Regions from separate parts of the Neorhizobium sp. 05N33 genome, predicted to be linked through region 3. Evidence: riboswitches for the same ligand, from Rfam matches in the RefSeq annotation. Region 3 holds a riboswitch; each other region holds the start of a gene.
What was found. Region 3 has a riboswitch for thiamine pyrophosphate ahead of thiC (phosphomethylpyrimidine synthase ThiC). Riboswitches for the same ligand answer to the same signal wherever they lie in the genome.
Positions count from the first base shown of each region.

Region 1 (5,048 bases), on a different contig from region 3:
TTCGCGCCTGGCGCATCGCCTTGTCGACCGCCCCTTTTCTTCCTCGCGCCCGGTCTTCTCTTCATTGCGAAGCCTATGTCGGCGAGGTGGGCCTGGTGCAAGGGAAGATCGTAACGATCGGTTAAAACCAGGCCGTCCAAGAGCTTCTTGTTTACCAATTGTTAACCATATCGGGGCTAAAAAACGGTCACGATTTCTTTACGCAGATGACCAAAATGCTAACAGACGCTCGCGCTATCCGTATCAAGGGCCGTTCTTTTCTGGCGGTCGTGCTTGCTCCCGATCTTCCTTTCGACGATTGGCTCGTCCGGCTGGATGATCTCGCGGCGCGTTCCGCCGGGTTCTTCCTTGGCCGACCGGTCGTGCTCGATGTTACCGATCTGCCAATCGATCGCGCTCAGTTGAAAGAGCTCATCGCCGAGCTTGCCGGGCGCAGTGTCAATATCATGGGTATCGAAGGCGGCCGTCCTTCGATCCTGGGGCCAGGCATGCCTCCGGCACTCAAAGGTGGTCGGCCGGTCTCCGACGAAGCCGTCGCCAAGGAGCCGATCATCGAGTTGCACAACAGCGAGCCGAAACCGTCGGTGCCCGAGATGCGCCCGACCTTGCAGTCTATCGTCATTCGCGATCCGGTGCGGTCGGGGCAGTCGGTGATCTTCCCCGAAGGCGACGTGACGATTATCGGATCGGTCGCCTCGGGAGCTGAAATCATCGCTGGTGGCTCGATCCACATTTACGGGACCCTGCGTGGCAGGGCCATGGCAGGATCGCTCGGAAACGCATCGGCACGCATCTTCTGCCGCAAGCTCGAAGCCGAGCTTTTGGCAATCGACGGCATCTACAAGATGGCGGACGACATGGCCCCCGGCCTTCGCGGACATTCAGTCCAGCTTTGGCTCGAAGGGGATTCGATCATGGCAGAGAAACTTATTTGAGCCGCAACCGGCCAGCAAACAGGAGAGCAAGATGGGGAAAGTCATCGTAGTCACTTCAGGCAAGGGCGGGGTTGGCAAGACGACCTCGACTGCCGCACTCGGAGCGGCTCTGGCCCAGCGAAACGAACGGGTTGTCGTCGTCGATTTTGACGTCGGGCTGCGCAACCTCGACCTCGTGATGGGCGCCGAACGTCGGGTCGTTTACGATCTGATCAACGTCATCCAGGGCGAGGCGAAGCTCTCGCAGGCTCTGATTCGCGACAAGCGCCTGGAGACGCTGTTCCTGCTGCCGGCATCGCAGACGCGCGACAAGGACAACCTGACGCCCGAGGGCGTGGAGCGGGTCATTACCGAATTGAAGCGGGTCTTCGACTGGGTTATCTGCGATAGCCCCGCCGGTATCGAGAGCGGCGCCACGCTTGCCATGCGCCACGCCGACATGGCTGTGGTGGTCACCAATCCGGAAGTCTCGTCCGTCCGCGACTCGGACCGCATCATCGGCCTGCTGGACTCGAAGACGATGAAGGCCGAGCGCGGCGAGCGGATGGAAAAGCACCTGCTTCTGACGCGCTACGACGCCAACCGCGCTGAGCGGGGCGATATGCTGAAGGTCGAGGACGTGCTGGAGATCCTCTCCATCCCGCTGATCGGCATCATCCCCGAAAGCATGGATGTCCTGCGCGCCTCGAATATCGGTGCGCCGGTCACCCTGGCGGATGCACGCAGCGCACCGGCCATGGCCTATTTCGATGCCGCACGCCGGCTTGCAGGAGAAGTTCTGCCGATCACGATCCCCGGGGAAAAGCGGGGGATATTCGGCAAGATCTTCGCACGGAGGGCCGCATGACCATATTCAACCTTTTCCGCAAACAGCGCTCCGCACCCACGGCCCGCGAACGCCTGCAGGTGCTTCTCGCCCACGAACGCTCATCGAACGGCTCGGACCTCGTATCCTTGCTTCGCGAAGAAATCCTTGCGGTGATCGCCAAGCACGTGCAGGTCGACAGCGACAAGGTGCAGGTCAAGATGGACCGCGACGAGAACGTCACGATCCTCGAGATCGACGTCGAGATCCCGTTGGATGCTGTCAGCCAGGCTGCCTGAGCCGACAGCATTCGGCAAACTCGAATTTTGAAACGCGGACAACCAGGTTGTCCGCGTTTCGTATTTCGCTTTCTTGCGCGAAGGAAGACGGCGACGCGCTGAGTGGAAACGGCCGCCAATCCGGTCCGCTTGACAGGATTGCTGAAAACCGACAGTTATCGTCGTAATTCCGAGGGGGGCATCTTGACGATGCTGAGATGGCGGCGAGCCGGACCCTTGAACCTGATCCGGGTCATGCCGGCGTAGGAACGGAAATAGGCGTCGTCCGACGGCACTTTCTCTTCTCCGCTTCACCTGGGTCTCCGTGATTGACTGATCTGGAGATCGACCGATGACATCCATTCTTTCCGTTGTCCCCAACGGGTATCCGGCCGTCACGTGCAGGTTCGACGCGTAGCGTCATGCGTGCGTCCCATGCGGTCATCGGCCTCGTCCTGCTTGTCGCCCTCTGGCAAGCCGGCGTCTGGCTGTTTGCTCCGCCCCGCTATATTCTGCCGTCGCCTGTAGCCGTCGCGTCCGCCTTCCTGCGGCAGCCTGGTTTCCTGCTGCAGAACAGCGCCGTCACGCTGATCGAAATCGCGCTAGGCCTCGCGATCGGCGCAGGCCTCGGCATTGCCACGGCCTTCGGCGTTGCGGCGCTGCCGCGGCTCGGCCGTCTCGTCTGGCCGATGGTGCTGATCCTGCAGGCCTTTCCCGTCTTCGTGCTGGCGCCGATCCTGGTTCTCTGGCTGGGTTTCGGCCTTGCCTCGAAAGTGGCGATGACGACGATCATCATCTTCTTTCCGGTCGCCTCCGCTTTTGCCGACGGCCTTCGCCGCACCGATCAGGAAATCCTCGACGCTGTCTCGCTGGAGGGCGCCAGCCATTGGCAGACGCTGGTGTCGATGCGCGTGCCGCTGGCGATCCCGAGCCTCGTTTCCGGCCTTCGGGTCGCCGCCCCGCTGGCGCCGCTCGGTGCCGTTGTCGGGGAATGGGTCGGGGCGTCCGGCGGGCTCGGCTTCGTGATGGTCCAGGCCAATGCCCGCATGCAGACCGACACGGTGTTCGCGGCGATGGCCATACTGGCAATCCTTACCCTCATTCTAAGGCTTCTCATCGACCGGCTGACCGCCGGGCTCGCCCCGTGGGCAAGCGAAGCCGACCCTTCATCTTCATCCGCATCAGGGAGTTCCGTCCGATCATGATCCGTATCCTCACCGCGTCCTTCATCGCGCTGGCCAGCCTTGCCACCCCGATTTCTGCGCAGGCCGCCGACAAGCTGAGCGTGCTGCTCGAATGGTTCGTCAATCCGGACCACGCGCCGATGGTGATCGCCCAGCAGCGCGGGCTGTTTGGCGATGCCAATCTCGACGTCGAGCTCATCCCGCCGTCCGATGCCTCCGCGGTGCCGCGGCTGGTTTCGGCGGGCGAGGCGGATATCGGCATCCACTATCAGCCAAACCTCTATCTCGACCACGAAGCGGGCCTGCCGCTTGTGCGGTTCGGCACGCTGGTCGAAACGCCGCTCAACACCGTCACTGTGCTGGCGGACGGTCCGATCAAGAGCCTCAAGGACCTGAAAGGCAAGAAGGTCGGCTTTTCCGTGACCGGTTTCGAGGATGCGATGCTGAAGCGCATGCTGGCCTCGGAAGGGCTTTCCAACGACGACGTGGAGCTGATCAACGTCAACTTTTCGCTGTCGCCGTCGCTGATCGGGGGCAAGGTGGATGCGACGCTCGGTGGGTTCCGCAATTTCGAGCTGACCCAGATGAAGCTGGAAGGCCATGCGGGGCGGGCGTTTTTCCCTGAAGAGCACGGGGTTCCTGCTTATGACGAACTGATCTTCGTCACCCGCCGCGATTCTGCTGGCGATAACCGGCTGCCGCGTTTCCTGCATGCAGTCGAACAGGCCTCGATCTACATCACCAACCATCCGCTGGAGGCCTGGCAGCTTTTTGTCAAGGCCTATCCGAGCCTCGACGACGAGTTGAACCGCACCGCGTTCTTCGACACGCTGCCGCGTTTTGCCAAGCGTCCGGCCGCACTCGACCAAGGCCGCTACCAGCGCTTCGCCGCCTTCATGAAGGAAACGGGACTGATCAAGGCAGTGCCTCCGGTCTCCGACGTTGCTGTCGAAATCAAATAGGCCAAGTTGCTGATATCGTTTGATTTGAGCTCCGGGGTTCGCGTAACGTGATTTTCATGCCAGACAGGCTTTCCACGTTACGTGACCCGGAGTTTGCTTGACCATCGGACTTGCCCATGCGGAACTGATCGCGGTTCTGTCCGCCGTCACCGGCGACGAGCCGCGCGTGATGACGGTACGCTCGGGAGATGCGCTGCCGTCCGGCCCTTTCGAGCTCGGCCATCGCAGCCTACAGGCCGGGCTTCGCGAATGGGTCGGCGACCAGACAGGCCATCCGCTCGGTTATCTCGAACAGCTCTATACGTTCGCCGACCGCGACCGCACCCATGAGGATGCCGAGGGGCGGACGATCTCGATCAGCTATCTCGGCCTCGTCCGCGAGCAGGCCGCACCCGGCGCCGGAAAACCCGGCTGGCACGGCTGGTACGAATATTTCCCCTGGGAGGACCATCGCGGGGGGAGGCCGGAGATACAGGCGGCCATCACCGACCGCCTGCAGGATTGGGTCGCTTCGGAAACGGCGCGCCGCGAACACCGCCAGCGTCGCGTCGATTTTGCCTTCGGGCTAGACGGTGCCGCCTGGAACGAGGATCTCGGCCTGCAGCGTTACGAGTTGATGTATGAGGCAGGCCTTGTGACCGAGGCCGGTTGTCCGCCGGCCAAAAATTTCGGTCGATCGATGTTTGCCGATCACCGCCGTATCCTGGCGACCGGGATCGCGCGGCTGCGCGCCAAGATCAAATATCGCCCGGTAGTCTTCGAACTGATGCCGGAGAGTTTTACGCTGTCGCAATTGCAGCGCACCGTCGAAGCGCTGGCCGGCCTGACGCTGCACAAGCCGAACTTCCGCAGGCTGATCGACCAGCAGGAGCTGATCGAGGAAA
Region 1 covers NZ_JBFTNK010000004.1:45,939-50,986, forward strand. The annotation lists gene minC (septum site-determining protein MinC) at 207-935, shown strand; gene minD (septum site-determining protein MinD) at 967-1,782, shown strand; gene minE (cell division topological specificity factor MinE) at 1,779-2,039, shown strand; TPP riboswitch at 2,202-2,305, shown strand; gene AC1DLT_RS12715 (ABC transporter permease) at 2,441-3,223, shown strand; gene AC1DLT_RS12720 (ABC transporter substrate-binding protein) at 3,220-4,164, shown strand; gene AC1DLT_RS12725 (NUDIX hydrolase) at 4,262-5,048, shown strand, end outside.
Region 1: linked by a shared signal. The riboswitch ahead of AC1DLT_RS12715 (ABC transporter permease) and the one ahead of thiC (phosphomethylpyrimidine synthase ThiC) in region 3 are both predicted to bind thiamine pyrophosphate.

Region 2 (5,048 bases), on a different contig from region 3:
CAACTTCTCACTTCCCTTCGGCTCTTCGCGCACCGTCTCGAACGTTGCAGAAGGCCCAGTAGAATTCCATCTAAAGAGCGGCAGGGCGATGATCCTTGCCCGCCCCCACGACTTTACAGGAGCCTGACTGTTGGCGCCCCCAATTCTGAAACTTGACGATATTTTCCTGAGCTTCGGCGGCGCGCCGCTTCTCGCCGGCGCCGGCATGCAGGTAGAGCCGGGCGACCGCATCTGCCTTGTCGGCCGCAACGGTTCCGGCAAATCGACGCTGATGAAGATCGCCGCCGGCATGGTCGAGCCCCAGTCGGGCGAGGTGTTCCGCCATCCCTCCTCGACCATCCGTTATCTCGAACAGGCGCCGGATTTCGCCGATTATTCGACGGTGCAGGCCTATGCCGAAGCGGGCCTCGGCCCGGGCGACGATCCCTATCGCGTCACCTACCTGCTCGAACATCTGGGCCTCACCGGCCAGGAACACCCGAACACGCTCTCCGGCGGAGAATCCCGACGCGCAGCACTTGCCCGGGTCATGGCGCCCGAGCCGGACATCCTGATGCTCGACGAGCCCACCAACCACCTTGACCTGCCGACTATCGAATGGCTGGAAGACGAGTTGCGCAAGACGAGAAGCGCGCTCGTGGTGATCTCGCATGACCGTCGTTTCCTCGAAAAGGTCTCGAACGCCACGGTCTGGCTCGACCGCGGTACATCACGACGTCTCAACCGCGGTTTCGGCGAATTCGAAGCCTGGCGCGACGAGGTATTGGAGGCGGAAGAGCTGGAGCAGCACAAGCTCGGCAAGGCGATCGAGCGCGAGGAACACTGGCTGCGCTACGGCGTGACCGCCCGCCGCAAGCGCAACATGCGCCGCCTCGGCGAGTTGCAGACGATGCGCGGCAATTACCGCGGCCACAAGGGACCGCAGGGCACGGTGCAGGCGAGCGTCAGCGAAGGCCGTGAATCCGGCAAGCTGGTCATCGAGGCCGAAAACATCACCAAGAGCTACGACGAGCGGATCATCGTCGCGCCGTTCTCGATCCGCGTGCATCGCGGCGACTGCATCGGTCTCGTCGGCCCGAACGGCGCCGGCAAGACCACGCTCCTGAAAATGCTGACCGGCCAGCTGGCGCCCGACACCGGCACCGTCAAGCTCGGCACCAACCTGGAAATTGCAACGCTCGACCAGAAGCGCGAAGACCTGGACCCCGAGGACACCCTGTCCCACTATCTGACGGATGGCCGCGGCGAGACGCTGCTTGTCAACGGCGAGCAGCGGCATGTCGCAGGTTACATGAAGGACTTCCTGTTCCAGCCGGAGCAGATCAGGACGCCGATCAAGAACCTGTCGGGCGGCGAGCGCGCCCGGCTGATGCTCGCCCGCATCATGGCGCGGCCTTCCAACCTCCTGATACTGGACGAACCGACCAACGACCTCGACATCGAGACGCTGGACCTGCTGCAGGAAATCGTCGCCGGCTATACCGGCACCGTCATCCTCGTGAGCCACGACCGCGACTTTCTCGACCGCACCGTGACCTCTACCATCGCGCCCGCAAATCCGGACGCTCCGGACGGCCGCTGGATCGAATATGCCGGCGGCTACACGGATATGCTGGCGCAGCGGAAGGGTGCGCTGGAGGAAAGGCGCCGCACGGAAAAAGCTGACAGGGCAAAAACCGATACCGCGGCATCGGTTTCCGGCACGCCCAAGGGCAAAGGCAAGCTTTCCTTCAAGCAGAAATTCGCGCTCGAGAACCTGCCTAAGGAAATGGCGAAGGCCGAGGCCGAGATCGCCGCCCGCGAGAAGAAAATGGCCGATCCCAACCTCTTCACCAAGGATCCCGCCGCCTTCAACACGCTGGCTGCGGAGATGGAAAAGCTGCGCCAAAGTATCAGCAAAATGGAAGAAGAATGGCTGGAACTTGAGATGCTGCGTGAGGAAATTGAAGGCTAGTTTGCGATTTGTTAAGCTTAACAGATAGTTAGCTGAAAAAATATTTGTCGCGGAGCGGAACATATGATGTCCCGGGGCGTTCTGGGGTGTGAGTAGTGGTCGAAATGTCCCGGGGACGGATCGGCCTGCCAGGAACCGATCAACCGAATGGGGACATCCAATGCTGACAAATGTTACGCGTCGTCGGCTGGCCACTGAGGCGATGAATCAAAGAGTTATGATTGTCGAAGACGAGTTTCTGATCGCGCTCGATGTTGCCGAGACGATCGAAGCCATGGGCCTGAAAGTCGCCGGTTTTGCCAATGCCCGCAAACATGCCCTGGCGCTCGCCGCCTATGCCGATATCGCCCTGGTCGACGTCAATCTTTCGGACGGCCGGACCGGTCCGGAGATCGGCCGGGAGCTTGCCGAGCAATATGGCATCACCGTCGTCTTCATGACCGGTAATCCGGAGGATGTGGAGGACGGTGTCAAAGGCTCGCTCGGCGTCCTCACCAAACCGGTTATGCCTGACGTAGTCGAGAAGACGATCGACTACGCCGTCGCCAACCGGCTCGGCGGCATGGCCATCGTCCCGCGTGAACTGAAAGTGTTTCCGCAAAACCACTGAGCCATGGTGCTCCCGCCGAATGCGCCTTGAGCCGGCCGCAGACCGCCTCTTGCCAGCCATTCGCCTCGCCGCTAAATCTGATCCTGCTCTAACGGGGTGCCGCACGTTTTCGTGCGGCTGAGAGGCCTCTGGCCAACCCGCGGAACCTGATCCGGTTAACACCGGCGGAGGGATTAGACGGCTCTTCATCAGCGCCTATTCCCCTTTGTCACCAAACGAGGAGACGCTGATGCGTGGGACCATTCTTTCAATATTCGCGGCCGCTGCCGCCCTTTCCCTTTCCGCGCCGGCCGAAGCGCAGCAAAAGACGCTGACCGTCTACACCTACGAGAGCTTCATCTCCGATTGGAGCCCGGGTCCCAAGGTGAAAGAGGCGTTCGAAAAGACCTGCGCCTGCAAGCTCAATTTCGTCGGTGTCGCCGATGGCGTGGCACTTCTCACGCGGCTGAAGCTGGAAGGCAAAGGCACCGAGGCCGATATCGCGCTCGGCCTCGATACCAACCTGATCTCCGAGGCGAAGGCGACCGGTCTGTTCGAGCCGCACGGGCTCGACGTCTCGGCCGCCAAGGTCCCCGGCAATTACAGCGACGACACGTTCATCCCCTACGATTACGGCCATTTCGCCGTTGTCTACGATATGCAGGCGATGAAGAACCCGCCGAAAAGCCTCAAGGAACTGGTGGACGGCGATCCGGCGCAGAAGATCGCCATCGAGGACCCGCGCACCTCGACCCCCGGTCTCGGCCTGCTGCTGTGGGTGAAATCGGTCTATGGTGACCAGGCGCCAGAGGCTTGGGCGAAGCTCAGGAAACGCGTGCTCACCGTCACGCCCGGCTGGTCGGAGGCCTATGGCCTGTTCACCAAGGGCGAAGTGCCGATGGTATTTTCCTACACGACCTCGCCCGCCTATCACATGGTCGAGGAGAAGACGGACCGCTATCAGGCCGCCTCCTTCTCCGAAGGCCACTATATCCAGATCGAGGTCGCCGGCATGCTGAAGGGGGCGAATGAAAAGGACCTGGCGAAACAGTTCCTGAAGTTCATGGTCTCGCCGGCCTTCCAGGACGTCATCCCGACCACCAACTGGATGATGCCGGCCGTCAAGACCTCCCAGCCGCTACCGGATGCGTTCAACAAACTGGTGCAGCCAACGAAAACTTTCCTGATGGGGTCGGAGGAGGTGGCCAAGAACCGGCAGGCCTGGATCGACGAGTGGCTGACCGCCATGAGCCTGAACTGATCCGATGCTGACGAGGGCCGAGCGGAGACGCGGGATAGGCTGGGGGCTGCTGAGCCTCGCCGGCATCGCCCTCTTCGTCGGCATCGCGGTTGCCGCCCTTCTCTCCTGGGACGCCGGCAACACCCAAAGCCGGCTGTTCACCGCCTATACCTGGCGGATCCTGCACTTCACCCTGCTGCAGGCGGTTCTTTCGACGCTGCTATCGGTCGTCTTCGCCCTTCCCGTCGCACTCGCGCTTGCCCGCCGCCCGCGCTTTCCTGGCCGTGTATGGGTCATCCGGCTCATGGCATTGCCGATGGGCCTGCCGGTGCTGATCGGCGCGCTCGGCCTGATCGGCATCTGGGGCCGGCAAGGGGTGATGAACAGCCTACTATTGAAGCTTGGTTTCGAACAGCCGGTCAGCATTTATGGGCTTTCCGGCATATTGCTGGCACATGTGTTCTTCAACCTGCCGCTCGCCGCGCGGCTGCTGCTTGCCGCGCTGGAGCGCCTGCCGGCGGAATACTGGCTGCTCTCCTCCAGCCTCGGGATGAAGCCCTTCTCTGTTTTCCGTTTCATCGAGTGGCCGGCGGCCCGCCGCGTCATCCCCGGCATTGCCGGCCTGATCTTCATGTTGTGCGCCACGAGCTTCACGCTCGTCCTGGTGCTCGGCGGCGGGCCGGCTGCGACCACGCTCGAAGTGGCGATCTACCAGTCGCTGCGTTTCGATTTCGATCCGCCCCGCGCCATAGCGCTGTCGCTGCTGCAGATCGGCATTACGGCGCTGATCCTGATTGGGATTTCGCTTTTTCCAGCCCCTGACGACGCTGGCATCACGGCCGGCCGGGCGACACGCCGGTTCGATGGCCGGACCTTGCCCGCACGGCTTTGGGATGTGCTGTCTATCCTGCTTGCAACGATATTCCTGATCCTGCCGCTTGCCTCGATCGTCGGTGCCGGCGCCCAGGCCAATCTCTGGAGCCTCGCCACCAGCCCCGCCTTCCTGCGCGCCGCCTGGACCAGTTTCACGATCGCGCTTTCCGCAGGCCTGCTTGCCGTCCTGACCTCCCTGGCTATCATTGCCGGACGCGGGGCAATAGCCGACATGAAGAGGCCCGCCGGAACTGCCAGGGCGTTTTCCCTGTCCTTGGGTGGGATGTCCTCGCTGGTGCTGCTCGTTCCGCCGGTCGTGCTCGGTACCGGCTGGTTCCTGATGCTGCGCCCGTTCGGCGATGTGGCGCGCTTCGCCCCGGCACTGGTGGCGA
Region 2 covers NZ_JBFTNK010000005.1:165,884-170,931, reverse strand. The annotation lists gene AC1DLT_RS15615 (thiamine diphosphokinase) at 1-127, shown strand, start outside; gene AC1DLT_RS15610 (ABC-F family ATP-binding cassette domain-containing protein) at 131-1,954, shown strand; gene AC1DLT_RS15605 (response regulator) at 2,115-2,564, shown strand; TPP riboswitch at 2,647-2,754, shown strand; gene thiB (thiamine ABC transporter substrate binding subunit) at 2,794-3,804, shown strand; gene thiP (thiamine/thiamine pyrophosphate ABC transporter permease ThiP) at 3,809-5,048, shown strand, end outside.
Region 2: linked by a shared signal. The riboswitch ahead of thiB (thiamine ABC transporter substrate binding subunit) and the one ahead of thiC (phosphomethylpyrimidine synthase ThiC) in region 3 are both predicted to bind thiamine pyrophosphate.

Region 3 (5,048 bases):
TCCTCGCCGACTTCCATGCATTTCAGCAGGCTCATGTGGTCGAGTTCGTTGCCGCAGAACGAGTGAACCGTGCCGGCGAGCTGCGGAAAGCTCTTCATATAGCCGCTGGTCTCGAAGAAGGCGCGGTTCATGCCCGGCGGGAAGCGCATCGCCTCCGCGCCGTCGGCACCGCCGACCTTGTCGATCAGCCGCTCGAAGGCGGCAATGACGTCTTCGAACTGGCCGCTGCGGCCATACAGTCCGTCGACGCCGGTCTCGATCAGCAGGCCAGCGTCGAACAGGCGGTCGAGAAAGGAAACTTGCAGATCCATGGATTCACCTCATTCTTTAAACGATTACATCTGAAGTGATGGGGCGTCAGCCGAGCAGGCTGGTGTCCGGTTTTTGAACGAGCAGCATGGTTGACGTATTGCCGAGAATGCGGTCGTTGGAAATCATCAGCTGGGCGGAATGCGCGTCGCGAAGATGCCGTCCGAGACTATAGGGCGTACCGTTCTTGTAGCCCATGATGCCGCAGATGATCATCGCCTGGTTGATGATGGTCAGGATCGTCTCGGAAGAGGCGAGCTTGATATTGTTCATGGCGATCGAAAAGGCCATGGACGACAGTTTGTCGGGATCGTGTTTCGCATCCGCGTAGGTCTTGAGGCCCGACAGGATATTGCCCTTGAGGAGCTGCAGCAGGTTCGACGCTTCGGCGAGCCTCAGCGCGCCGGGCGGCTGGGTGCCGCCCGCCTTGCGGGCCGCGGCGCGCACGAAAGCCTGGGCGCGCAGGACCGCGTCGGCGGCAATGCCGTACCAGACAGCACTCCAGAGGAGATGCGAGGTGGCGAGCATCGACTGTGCCGCGATTTCGGCGAACGGTTTCGAGAAAATCTGGACCGAAGGCGCTTCGCCATTGAAGAGGAAGCCGTCGGAGCAGGTGCCGCGCATGCCGAGCGTATCCCAGTCGACGGTCTTCTGCAGGGTATATTGGCCCTGTTTGAAGACGGTCATGACCTGGTCGGTCGGGGCGGCCTTCTCGTTCGAGCGCGAGGTGATCATGATGACATCGGCGTGGGCGCCATAGGAAATCACCGTCGCGTCCTTGGTCAGCCGGCAGGTGTCGCCGTCGACCTCGATGGCGCAGATCGAGTTGCGCATATTGCCGCCGATGCCGGCCTCGGTCGTCGCGGAGGCGACGAGAAGCTGGCGGTCGGCGAGCTCGCGCATGAAATCCATGTGCCAGGCGCTGTCGGCCCCGTGCACCACGAGGCTCGAAACCTTGATCTGGTGCATGGCGAAAACCATGGCGCTCGAGGCGCAGGACTGTCCCAGGATGGCGCAGACCTCGGCAATCTCGGTGATGGAAGCACCCTCGCCGCCGAACGCGACCGGGATCTGGATGCCGATCAGGCGTTCGGCCTTCATTGCATCGACCGCCTCGCGGGGGAAGCGGCCGTCATGGTCGACGCGTTCGGCGAATTCAGCCGCCACGGCCGCCACGCGGTGAGCGCGGGCGCTGAGGCTCATGTCGGCGGCAAAGACGGGAAGGTTCATCTCAGGCGGCCTCGGAGGCTTTCAAGATGTGGGAAACCGTCTGCTCGATCGCCGCGATGCTGGCGAAGGACTTGCGGTTCAAAAGGCTATCCGGGAATTCGATGTCGAAGGCCTCTTCCAGGCCCAACATCAGCTGCACCGATGCGAAGGAGGAAAGCCCGGCTGCATAAAGATCGGCAGCGTCTTCCAGCTCCGTCACGGCGACCGGAAGGCCGCCCACCCGTGTCAGCAATCCGCGAATGGTCTCGTTCATCTCGACATCTCCCGATCGTTCGAATTCTGCGCTCATCGCTAGGGACGTTATCGCGCAAGATAGCATAAGATTCCGGTAATAAACGTCATCAATTTGGAGCTGCGGGATTCGCTAAAACTCGACCTATCGACGCAGGCAGGGACCGGCTTGACATGCGCGACCGGCAGGTTTCTGATGGCCGCATTCACCAGGGGGGTCCCGCCAAGGGGCTGAGATACTGCTGGTCGGGCCGGTTTGGCCGCCCGAGGCGCAGTGACCCGTTGAACCTGATCCAGTTCATACTGGCGTAGGGACGGTGCGGGCGCTGCGGCAGCGAGGGCGGGAAACCGTCCTTCGGATTCCAACGTGTTCTTCCATCATTCCAACTCTGGAACTGGGTCTCCAAACGTCAAACCTTGGAGCCTTGAACCATGAATATTGCAACCACCAAGCTCACCCCGGTTGTCACCACCGGCCCGCTTCCCGCCTCCACGAAAGTCCTGAAAGCGGGAACGATCCATCCGGATATCCGTGTGCCGATGCGGCAGATCGCATTGCATCCGACCTCCGGCGAACCTCCGGTGACCGTCTACGATTCCTCTGGCCCCTATACCGTCGAAGGTGCCGCGATCAGCATCGATGCCGGCCTGCTGCGCCTGCGCGAAAACTGGATTTCGGCCCGCGGCGATGTCGAAGTCTATGAGGGCCGCATCGTCAGGCCGGAGGACAACGGCTTCGTCTCCGCGAGCCACCTGACGCCGGAATTCCCGATCCGCAACCAGCCTTTCAAGGCCAAGGCTGGCAGGGCCGTCACCCAGCTCGCCTATGCGCGGGCCGGCATCATCACGCCGGAGATGGAATTCGTCGCCATCCGCGAAAACCTCGGTCGGCAGGCGGTTCGGGAACCGCTCGTCCGCGACGGCGAAAGTTTCGGCGCCGATGTGCCGGATTTCGTGACGCCGGAATTCGTTCGCCGCGAAGTCGCGGAAGGCCGGGCGATCATTCCCGCCAACATCAACCATCCCGAATCCGAACCGATGATCATCGGCCGGAATTTCCTGGTGAAGATCAATGCCAATATCGGCAATTCGGCTGTCACCTCGTCGATGGCGGAGGAGGTCGAGAAGATGGTCTGGGCGATCCGCTGGGGCGCCGATACGGTCATGGATCTGTCGACCGGCCGCAACATCCACAATATCCGCGACTGGATCATCCGCAATTCACCTGTTCCAATCGGCACGGTGCCGCTCTACCAGGCGCTCGAAAAGGTGAACGGCATTGCCGAGGACCTGACCTGGGAGGTGTATCGCGACACGCTGATCGAACAGGCGGAACAGGGCGTCGACTATTTCACCATCCATGCGGGCGTGCGGCTCGCCTATATCCCGCTCACCGTCAATCGCGTCACCGGCATCGTTTCCCGTGGCGGCTCGATCATGGCCAAATGGTGCCTGCATCACCACAAGGAGAGTTTTCTCTACGAGCATTTTGAGGAAATCTGCGACATTGCCCAAGCCTACGACGTCTCGTTCTCGCTCGGCGACGGTCTTCGCCCGGGTTCGATCGCCGATGCCAACGACGCGGCGCAGTTTGCGGAACTGGAAACGCTTGGCGAGCTGACGAAGATCGCCTGGGCGAAGGATTGCCAGGTGATGATCGAAGGCCCCGGCCATGTGCCGATGCACAAGATCAAGGCGAACATGGACAAGCAGCTCGCGGTCTGCGGCGAGGCGCCATTCTATACGCTTGGACCGCTGACCACCGATATTGCGCCGGGCTACGACCACATCACATCGGGGATCGGGGCTGCGATGATCGGCTGGTTCGGCACCGCCATGCTCTGCTACGTGACGCCCAAGGAACATCTCGGCCTGCCCGACCGCAACGACGTCAAGGTGGGCGTCATCACCTACAAGATCGCGGCGCATGCGGCCGATCTCGCCAAAGGCCATCCGGCGGCGCAGGTGCGTGACGACGCGCTGTCGCGCGCCCGCTTCGAGTTCCGCTGGGAGGACCAGTTCAACCTCTCGCTCGATCCGGAAACGGCCCGTTCGATGCATGACGAGACGCTGCCGAAGGAGGCGCACAAGGTGGCGCATTTCTGCTCCATGTGCGGTCCGAAATTCTGTTCGATGCGGATTTCCCACGATATCCGCGCCGAGGCGCAGAAGGAGGGCCTGGAAGCCATGGCTGCGAAATATCGTGACGGCGGCGATCTTTATATGCCGGTCGAGAAGGGATGATCAACTTCACGACCCCTGCCGGTCGCAACCGGCAGGGGTCGCTCGAACGTCAGAGCGCCATGCCCCCCGACACCTCGATGCGCTGGGCATTGACCCAGCGGTTGTCCTCGGACAGCAGCGAGGCGACCATCGGGCCAATATCATCCGGCTCGCCGGCACGGCCAAGTGCGGTCATCTCGGCGACGCGCCTGTTGATCTCCGGGTTGTCGCGCACCATGCCGCCGCTGAAATCGGTCATGATCGCGCCGGGCGCCACCGTATTGACGGCGATGCCGCGGGCGCCGAGCTCCTTGGCCAGATAACGGGTCAGCACTTCGACTGCTCCCTTCATCGCCGCATAGGCGCCGCTGCCCGGAACGGTGATGCGGGTAAGCCCGGTGGAGAAGTTGACGATCCGGCCGCCGTCGCGGATCAGCGGCAATAGCTTCTGGGTTAGAAAGAAGACGCCCTTGAAGTGAACATTGAAGAGCTCGTCCAGCTCCGCTTCGGTGGTCTTTTCGAAATCGCCATGATGCGACGTGCCGGCATTGTTGACGAGGAAATCGAATTTTTCAGCGCCGATCTCGGCCAGGGCTTCCTGCACCCGGCCGACGAACGCATCGAACGACGCGACATCGCCGACATCGAGCTGCAGGGCGATCGCCCTGCGTCCCAGTTCGCCCGCTGCTGCGGTCGTGGCTGCTGCTTCTGCCTGATTGGAGTTGTAGGTGAAGATCACGTCGATACCGCGCTTTGCAAGGCTGAGCACAGTGTTGCGGCCGAGACCGCGGCTGCCGCCGGTCACGATGGCGAGCTTGGCTGCCGATTTCTGAGATGTTTGATGCGTCATGATGGAGGTTCCTTGTCTGGATTGGATGACCGGAAACTACTCCCCTCGGCCACACGCCTGAATGCCGGAACTTTCCCACTTCTTGCCTGATCCTGCTCGCAGGCCTATGTTTGGCCTTGAAACCTCGGAGGTGTGGCATGCCGGCAGCCCTGCTCGATGCGGTAAAGCGGTTCACGGATGGACAGGCGGGAACCAGCCCTTTCGC
Region 3 covers NZ_JBFTNK010000021.1:12,460-17,507, reverse strand. The annotation lists gene AC1DLT_RS28565 (amino acid--[acyl-carrier-protein] ligase) at 1-311, opposite strand, end outside; gene AC1DLT_RS28560 (acyl-CoA dehydrogenase family protein) at 358-1,539, opposite strand; gene AC1DLT_RS28555 (acyl carrier protein) at 1,541-1,792, opposite strand; TPP riboswitch at 1,972-2,103, shown strand; gene thiC (phosphomethylpyrimidine synthase ThiC) at 2,203-4,014, shown strand; gene AC1DLT_RS28545 (SDR family NAD(P)-dependent oxidoreductase) at 4,064-4,843, opposite strand; gene AC1DLT_RS28540 (AraC family transcriptional regulator) at 4,981-5,048, shown strand, end outside.